One region of the Saccharospirillum sp. genome, then DNA from elsewhere that is predicted to be linked to it. Evidence: predicted binding sites of a transcription regulator. Region 1 holds the regulator's gene; the other holds the start of a gene.
What was found. The regulator sigma-54, encoded in region 1, starts transcription at its own class of promoters, with help from an activator protein. The targets are predictions, from matches to a motif close to TGGCACNNNNNTTGCTNT.
Positions count from the first base shown of each region.

Region 2: the regulator sigma-54 is predicted to act here: its motif matches at 1,307-1,324, upstream of WEB54_RS12195 (amino acid ABC transporter substrate-binding protein).

Region 1 is NZ_JBBECH010000088.1:39,202-43,916, forward strand. Features, by position in the region: gene WEB54_RS16375 (HPr family phosphocarrier protein) at 1-179, opposite strand, end outside; gene rapZ (RNase adapter RapZ) at 176-1,054, opposite strand; gene WEB54_RS16385 (PTS sugar transporter subunit IIA) at 1,060-1,515, opposite strand; gene raiA (ribosome-associated translation inhibitor RaiA) at 1,518-1,823, opposite strand; gene WEB54_RS16395 (RNA polymerase factor sigma-54) at 1,987-3,495, opposite strand; gene lptB (LPS export ABC transporter ATP-binding protein) at 3,524-4,249, opposite strand; gene lptA (lipopolysaccharide transport periplasmic protein LptA) at 4,250-4,715, opposite strand, start outside.
Region 2 is NZ_JBBECH010000065.1:13,341-18,055, forward strand. Features, by position in the region: gene WEB54_RS12190 (sigma-54-dependent transcriptional regulator) at 1-1,013, shown strand, start outside; gene WEB54_RS12195 (amino acid ABC transporter substrate-binding protein) at 1,549-2,571, shown strand; gene WEB54_RS12200 (amino acid ABC transporter permease) at 2,694-3,884, shown strand; gene WEB54_RS12205 (amino acid ABC transporter permease) at 3,886-4,715, shown strand, end outside.

The DNA of each region.
Region 1 (4,715 bases):
TCAGTGCCTTGACTGGCGGCCAGCATCATCACCGACATAATGCTCTTGGCATCGGCCTCACGACCGTTCTTGACCAGCACAATGTGGCTCTCGAACTGACCGGCGATGCCGACCAGTTTAGCCGCCGCCCGGGCATGAAGGCCGAGCTTGTTGATGATGGTCAGTTGTTCGTCAATCACGCTTCGTCGTGCCCCATGTCCCGGTGTCTGAGCTGAACGCTTGGATACTTGGCAGAGAAGGTACCATAGAGTTGTTCACAAATGTAAACGCTGCGATGTTGCCCGCCCGTGCAACCGATAGCAACGGTGAGGTAAGCGCGTTGATTAGCTTCATACTGACGCAACCAGCGGTCGACAAAGCGGCGAATGTCTTCGAACATTTCGGTGACGGCTGGTTCGCGCTGCAAAAATGCCTGAATGGGTTCATCCCGGCCGGTGTAGACACGCAGCGATTTGTCCCAGTAGGGGTTGGGCAGGCAGCGAACATCAAACACCAGATCGGCATCGCGGGGCAGACCGTGCTTGAACCCGAACGACAGAAACTGGAGGGCGATGCCGCGAGGTTTGCGAATAACGCGGGAGCGAATTTGGTCACGCAGCTCCTGCAGTGACAAACTGCTGGTATCAATTTTCAACTGGGCCAGTGCCGCTACTGGTGCCAGCAGCTGAGCCTCATGAGCGATAGCCTCTGCCAGCGAGCGATGCTGATCGGTCAGCGGGTGTTTGCGACGCGTAGCGGAAAAACGTTGCAACAGTATGGTTTCATCGGCATCGAGATACAGGATTTCCGGAACCAGATCGGTTTGCAGTGAAGCCAGAATCTCGGGTAAGCGGGATATCCCCTGAGGCGACATCCGTGCATCGATGCATACGGCGGTATTGGGCTGATCGGTACTGGCAGACATCCATCTCACCAGTTCGGGCAGCAAAGCCGGGGGTAAGTTGTCGATGCAGTTAAAGCCTGCATCTTCCAGTGCGTTCAGGACGGTACTTTTGCCCGATCCTGATCGACCGCTGATTAATATCAGCCGGAATGGAGTGGCCGTCGTCGCCATGGCGGTCAGAATCCCTTGAAGAAGAGCCGGTAGAGTTCATCGGGATCCCGGCTATCACGCAGGGCAGCAACCGTATCGGTGTCATTGAACCGCTCCACTACAGCGGCCAGCAATTGCAAATGTTCATCGGTGGCGGTTTCGGGAACCACCAGCGCAAACATCAGATCGACGGGTTGTCGGTCCGGTGATTCGAAATCGACGGCTTCGTCCAGTTTAACCAAGGCAGCAACCGGACGGTCGATGTTAGCCAGTCGGCAATGGGGCAGGGCGATGCCCTGTCCCAGTCCGGTGGAACCAAGTCGTTCCCGGGCAATCAGTTGATCGAACAGATCGAGTTCGGTGACGCCCGGTACTGCATTGGCCAGGCGTTCTGCCAGGGTTTGCAGTACGCGTTTTTTGCTGGAGCCGAACGCGCCGATAAAGGCGCGTTCAACGGTCAGGACTTGGTCCAGAGGTATCATGATTAACGTGAATTCCCGTGCATTCGATCAACTGTCTTCTCTTTGTGTTTGAGCAGTTGACGGTCCAGTTTATCCGCCATCATATCGATAGCGGCATACAAGTCATCGTGTTCAGAGTCCGCATGAATCTGGGCGCCCTTGATGTTGAGTGAAGCTTCGGCTTTTTGTCGCTGTTTTTCAACACTGAGGGTGATTTGTACATTGCCAATCTGGTCGAAGTGTCGCTCCAGTCGGTCCAGTTTCTGACCGACATAGTCGTTCAGTGCTTCGGTAACTTCCACATGGTGACCACTGATATTGACTTGCATAGTCCGCTCCTCTTGCAGTGATGGATCTGCCGCATCCGGTGATCAGGATGTCAGCAGGGCAATATTATCCGGGTTCCCTTTGCCTCTTTCAGTCTAGCTCCTAAAGCAGAATTTGGCGCCTGTGCTGACCGCTTTCAACCTTGGGCCTTTTTAATCAATTGCTTTAAATCAGTCGTTTACGCTCATTTGACGGAGGAATCATCATGGCCTCACGATATTTGGCAATGGTACGGCGAGCCACCTGAATGCCCTTGTCACCGAGCAGTGTCGCAATTTTTGCATCGCTCAAAGGTTTGCGCGGATTCTCTGCAGCGACCAGTTTTTTGATGATGGCGCGAATAGCGGTACTTGAGGCTTCTCCGCCACTGTCGGTGCTGACGTGGCTGCTGAAAAAGTACTTGAGTTCAAAGATGCCTCGTGGCGTGTGCATGTACTTTTGCGTGGTCACCCGTGAAATGGTCGACTCGTGCATTTCAACGGCTTCTGCCACGTCGTGTAATACCAGGGGTTTCATGGCTTCTTCGCCATACTCCAGAAAACCGCGCTGATGTTCGACAATATTGGTGGCTACTTTCAACAGGGTTTCGTTCCGGCTCATCAGGCTTTTGATGAACCAGCGGGCTTCTTGCAGGTGGTCTTTCAGATAGGTGTTGTCGCTGCTTGAATCGGCCCGTTTGACCATGGATGCGTAGGAGACGTTGACTCTCAGTTTGGGCGCAATCTCGGGGTTCAATTCAACCAGCCAGCGATTATTCTTGATGTCTTTGCGAACGATGACATCGGGCACTACGTATTCTTCTTTACCGCTTTCGATCTGGTTACCAGGCCGGGGGTTGAGACTCTGAATCAGCGCAATGACGTCGCGCAGCTCTGGCTCTTTGAGTTTGGATTTACGCATCAGTTGGCTGTAATCGCGTGACGCGAGCAGATCCAGGTAGTTGTTGACGACGGTTAAGGCAGCCTCACGCCAGGGTGTGTCTTCACTCATCTGGTTTAACTGAATGGTCAGACAGTCAGCCAGGTCGCGGGCGCAGACGCCGGGCGGGTCGAAATGCTGAACACGGTGCAACACCGCCTCGACTTCGTCCATTTCCAGCGGGTCATCGAGGTTTGCCATATGCCCGGTCAGGCCCTCGAAAATATCGTCCAGGCTTGAAGACAGGTAACCCTCGGCATTGACGCTTTCGATCAGGCTCTCGGCTATTTGCCGGTCGCGATCGGTCATGGTGGTCAGATTGAGTTGCCAGTTGAGATGATCCCAAAGTGAATCGGTGGTGCCGTAGACGTTTTCAAAATTGAAATCGTCGTCGCCGGACGGCAGGCCATGACTGGTGGGAGCGTGGGTGTAAATGTCATCCCAGGAGCTGTCTACGGCCAGATCGTCCGGTATGTGTTCGGCGATTTCCAGCTCACGCTGATCACCCTCGTTAGAGTTTGCTGTGTTTTCCGCGTCGCTGGTGGCTTTCTGGTCAATTGACTGGCTGTTTTTTGAATCGGCCGCACCGCTTTCATCGATATCCTCGCGGACCTCGAGCATGGGGTTGCTTTCGAGTGCCTCCTGTATCTCCTGTTGCAGATCCAGAGTCGACAGTTGCAGCAGGCGAATGGCTTGTTGCAGCTGAGGCGTCATGGTCAGCTGTTGGCTCATTTTCAGTTGTAAGGAGGTCTTCATAGAGCGTTATATGTGCCTTTGGCCATGGTTATAAGCGGAATTGGTCGCCTAAATACACTTCACGAACGGTGGCGTTGTTCAAAACGTCCTCCGCTGTCCCTTCTGCAATGATGTGGCCATTACCCACGATGTAGGCTTTTTCGCAGATGTCGAGTGTCTCCCGGACGTTGTGATCGGTGATCAGAACGCCAATACCGCGATCTCTCAAGTGATGGATTATAGCTTTAATATCGCCGACGGAAATGGGGTCGACGCCGGCAAAGGGTTCGTCCAGCAGGACAACCGCCGGCTCCATGGCCAGGGCCCGGGCGATTTCGACACGTCGCCGTTCACCCCCCGACAATGCCATACCCTGGCTGTCACGAATATGGGTAATGTTAAATTCACCGAGCAAAGACTCCAGCTGTTGTTTCTGCTGGGCTCGGGACAGATCTTTGCGGGTTTGCAGAACGCCGAGAATATTGTCCTGTACCGTCAGTTTGCGAAAGACGGAGGCTTCCTGGGGCAGGTATCCGATGCCATGTCGGGCCCGGGCATGCATGGGCAGCCGGGTGACGCTTTTGTCACCGATCAGAACGTCGCCGTTGTCGGCTGGCACAAGACCGACAATCATATAGAAACAGGTGGTTTTACCCGCGCCGTTGGGGCCTAGCAAGCCTACGATCTGACCTTTTTCAACACTGAGGCTAACGTCGCGCACGACGGGCCGCTTTTTGTAGCTCTTTGCCAGGTTTCTTGCTTCCAGCAGGGCCATTCAGTCCATCGCTCCGGGTTGCAGCGTCCAGGTGGCCTGAGGTGCGTCTTTATTGTTGTTGGTACTGCGCTGGGATCGCACGTCCAGGGACTCATCGAGCAGGTTATAGCGAATGTAGTCGGCTTCGATGTCGCTACCTGACTGAGTCAGGTGGCCTTCGCCTTCGGTGATGATCAGGTCTTCTTCGGGTCTGTACTCAATGCGCTTGCCGCGTACTTCAATCAGGCCATCCTCTTCACTGGGCAGCTCCTGATAGCGCGCCGGTTCGCCTATGGCTTCCAGAAAGGTGATGTCGCCGGTTTCAGGATCGCGCCGTACATTGAGGGTATTGGCCCATACTTCGAGGGTTCCCTGTTTCAGATAGACGTTGCCAGTGAACGTCGCCTCACCGCGATTGCTTTTGAAGTTGCCTTCGTCGGCGGTAATGGTCATTGGTTGATCGCGATCTCCGGGCAGTGCCCAGGCT
Region 2 (4,715 bases), on a different contig from region 1:
ACCAGGAGCTGCGCCACCGGGTACTGAGTCGCCGGCTAGATTCACCCGAGGCCTTCGCCAACATCCTGACTCAGAGCCGAAGCATGGCTTCGGTGTTTCAATATCTGGAATCAGTCGCGAAAAGCTCACAACCAGTTATGATCTGCGGCGAAAGTGGTACAGGTAAAGAGCTGATTGCCCGGGCGGTTCACACCCTGAGCGGCCGCCAGGGCAAGCTGGTAACGGTCAACGTGGCCGGGCTCGACGATCACATCTTTAACGACACCCTGTTCGGGCACCGCAAGGGAGCCTTCACCGGTGCCGACCAGGAACGGCGTGGCCTGGTTGAAGAAGCATCGGGCGGCACTCTGTTTCTGGACGAAATTGGTGACCTGAGCCCCAGCAGCCAGGTCAAGCTGTTGAGGCTGCTGCAAGAAGGCGAGTTCTACCCCATAGGCGCAGACCGACCGAAGCGGCTTCAAGCTCGCATTTTCGTTGCCACCCATCAGGATCTGGCCGAGCGCCAGCGCGAAGGTGTCTTTCGGCGCGACCTTTATTATCGGCTGTGCACTCACCAGGTACTGATCCCGCCTCTGCGTGCGCGCCGCGAAGACATCCGCCTGTTGTTTACTTTCTTCGCCGAACAGGCCGCCGACGACCTGGGCAAACCCCTGCCAGAATTCAGCCCGGACCTCTGGGCTGCGCTTCAAGCTTACGAATTTCCCGGAAACGTGCGTGAGCTGCGAGCCATCGCCTTTGACTCGGTGAGCCGGCATCACGGCGGTGCTATGACTCGCCAGGACCTGCATCTGTTCAACCATCCCCAGGATGCTGATGGCTCCTCTCACGACAACACCCTGGTTCATTTCGCACCAGACAACCGTTTGCCTACCCTCTCTGAAATCGACGACCTGCTGATTGCCGAAGCCATGCACCGGGCTGACTACAACCAGTCGATTGCGGCTCGAATTCTCGGCATCTCGCAGCCCGCTCTGAGCAAACGCCTGAAGCGGCAACGAGAATTAGAATCGTGATCCAATCCACAAAAACTCGCCAATCTATTCCTTTGGTTATAATTATTCCATTGGTTATAGCCGTTCCTTTACGCCACACTGACAGGCCCTTGACGGCCCCGGGGCCTACGTAAAGTACCGCCCCAGTGCACTTTCTCAGACCAATCGTATGCACTGCCTTGGCGCAGTGCGGAATTTAGCTCGCCCCAGACCGGCTAGCTATTCCTCTGGTTATAATCCTCCCTTTGCCAATCTCACCCGAAAAAGCCAATAAAACCTTATATTTCAGCATGTTAGAGTGTATCGATACAAATTGGCCCCATCCTTGCTATTCTTTAACCGCATCGAACCATAATAAAAATTTAGGCGACCCAGTTGCCGCTCGATCCTCCTTACAGACTGCAAACGCGTTAGTGTTTGCATCGTGTTTGTTTTCGGTCACGAGCCGGAAGCGAGAATCCGCACAGACCTCCGGTCTGCGTGGTCTTCAATGCTTGGGTGCACCGACAGGTCTGCCAAAGCCGATAATAAAAGCAATGAAATAATGGAGAGTAAAATGCTTAAGAAACTGACTAGCACAAGCGCCGTAGCAGCGTTGTCACTGTCTGTACTGGCCGCTGGCGTACAAGCCGGTGAGACCGTTGATGCCATCATGGACAATGGCTACATTCAGTGCGGTGTTAACACCTCTCTGGCAGGTTTCTCAAACGCCACTGGCGGTGAATGGGCCGGTCTTGACGTCGACCTGTGCCGCGCCGTTGCCGCAGCCATGCTGGGTGACTCGGAAGCAGTTCGTTTTACTGCTCTGACCGCCAACCAGCGTTTTACTGCCCTGCAGTCTGGCGAAGTCGACATCCTGTCACGTAACACCACCTGGACTCTGACCCGTGATACGTCATTGGGTCTGAACTTCGCTGGCGTTAACTATTACGACGGCCAGGGTTTCATGGTTCGTAAAGACCTGGGTGTTACCAGTGCCAAAGAACTGAGCGGTGCTGCTATCTGCGTTGAGCCAGGTACTACCACCGAGCTGAACCTGGCTGACTACTTCCGTGCTCAGGGTATGGACTTCGAACCGGTTGTGATCGAAAACACTTCCGAAGTAACAGCGGCGTTCTTCGCAGGCCGTTGCGACGTTTACACCACAGATGCTTCAGGTCTGGCCTCTGCACGTAACGTTTCTGCTGAAAACCCGGCTGATTACATCATCCTGCCAGAAATCATCTCCAAAGAGCCGCTGGGCCCAGCTGTTCGCCACGGTGATGACGAATTCATGGACATCGTTCGCTGGTCTTTGAACGCCATGATTGAAGCAGAAGAGTATGGTGTTAGCTCAGACAACGTTGACGAAATGCGCGATACCAGCACTAACCCGGGTATCCAGCGTCTGCTCGGTGCCACCCCTGGCCTGGGCGAAGCACTGGGTCTGGAAGAAGACTGGGCGTACAACATCATCTCCCAGGTCGGTAACTACGGTGAGTCTTATCAGACCAACGTAACTGATCTGCTGGGTCTTGAGCGTGGTCTCAACGCGCTGTGGACCGAAGGTGGCCTGATGTACGCACAACCAGTTCGTTAATCAGGAGCACGGCAATGCAATATTGCTGATCTCACGTTAACGCCGCGGCCCTGTCCAACAGGGCCGCTTTTTATTAGCTCATTGCATTATTCTGATTTGCATTCCCTTTGGAGACGTCGGGTATGAGCCCCAAACACTCAAAAAGTAACGACGTTAACCCGATTCTGACGCTTATGTATGACAAGACTTTTCGTTCTGTCGTCTATCAGATTCTGGTATTTGGCGGTGTCTTTCTGCTCGGCTGGTACCTGGTCAGCAACACCATGGCCAATCTTGAAGCCCAGGACATTGCTACAGGCTTTGGCTTTCTTGACCGCGAAGCCTCATTTGGTATCAGTGAAAGTGTTATTGCGTATTCTGCCGCAGACACTTACGGTCGTGCCTTGCTGGTCGGTATCACCAATACGCTTAAAGTAGCAAGCATAGGCATTGTGCTGGCTACAATCCTTGGAACGATCATCGGTATCGCCACTGTATCGAAAAACTGGTTGCTGCGGTTTATCGGGGTAACCTACATTGAGACCTTCCGAAATATTCCAGTACTTCTGCAACTGATTTTCTGGTATGCCGTTATCAATCGTGGTTTACCCGGACTGCGCTCTGCGCTGAATCCGATTGAGGGCGTTTTCCTGTCCAATCGGGGGCTTTACATTCCAGTCATGGCTGACCACCCCGCCTGGACTTGGGTAGGCGTCGGTTTTATCGTAGGCATCGTCGGCGCATTCCTGTTGCGTAGGTGGAGTTTGAAACGCCTTGAAGCGACAGGGCATATTTTCCCGCACCTGAGCGTTGGGCTGGGTGTCATCGTGGCCGTACCGTTTCTGGTCTGGCTTGTGTTTGGCGCACCAACCGAGATGAACATTCCTGCCATTGACACGTTCAATTTTCAGGGTGGCGCTCGTATGAGCCCTGAGTTCACTGCACTGCTTCTAGGCCTTACGTTATACACCACAACCTATATCGCTGAAGTGGTTCGAAGCGGCATTCAGTCTGTGCCCTACGGCCAGACAGAAGCAGCCACATCACTGGGGTTACGGTCCAGCTGGATCATGCGGCTTATTGTTTTGCCCCAGGCGCTCAGGGTCATCATTCCTCCGCTGACCAACCAGTACCTGAACCTGACCAAAAACAGTTCTCTGGCGGTCGCCATTGGTTATCCGGACCTTGTTTCGGTGTCCAACACGACCATGAACCAGACCGGCCAGGCCGTTGAAGGGGTGGCGATCTTCATGACAGTTTACCTCAGCATCAGCTTGCTCGTTTCCCTCTTTATGAACTGGTACAACAAGCGCATGTCGCTGGTGGAGCGTTGATATGACTGAGACTACCGATAGAGCTCGCCCCGTCAGCGGACCCGTGCTGAACCGCAGTCTGCGCTGGATGAAAGAGAACCTTTTTTCAACGCCGGTTAATACCGTCATCACATTGCTATGTGTCTATATTATCTGGAGCATACTGGATGTTCTGGTTTCCTGGGCGGTTATAAACGCCAGCTTTGGTGCCGCCAAAGAAGCGTGTGAAACGGCAACAGGTGCCTGTTGGGCATACGTTCATGATATGTGGCGCTTCCTGTTGTTCGGCACTTACCCATCCGAACTGCATTGGCGGCCCCTGGTGGCCATGATCATGCTGACCTCCGGCATGCTGTTGAGCATGAACCGCCGGTTCTGGTCTCCCTGGCTGGCCGTCGCCTGGATTGTCGGTTTCATCGCGGTATATTTTGTCCTCAGAGGCGGAATACTCGGACTGGAACCTGTGCGCACTTCCCAGTGGGGCGGCTTAACGCTGACTCTGGTACTGGCGGTTGTGGGTATCGCTTTCGCGGCTCCACTGGCTTTGTTATTGGCACTGGGACGTCGCTCCGAGATGCCACTGATCAAAGTAGTATGCATTGTCGTCATTGAAGTGTTCCGGGGTGTTCCTTTGATCTCGGTTCTGTTCATGGCATCCGTTATGTTTCCACTGTTCCTGCCGGAAGGTGTGAGCATTGACGTACTGCTACGGGCGCAGATTGGTATCATCTTCTTCCAGGCAGCTTATCTGGCTGAGGTGTTCCGGGGTGGCATGCAGGCGATTCCCAAAGGGCAATATGAAGCGGCCGATTCGCTGGGCCTGAATTACTGGCAAAAGACCTTCAAGATTAT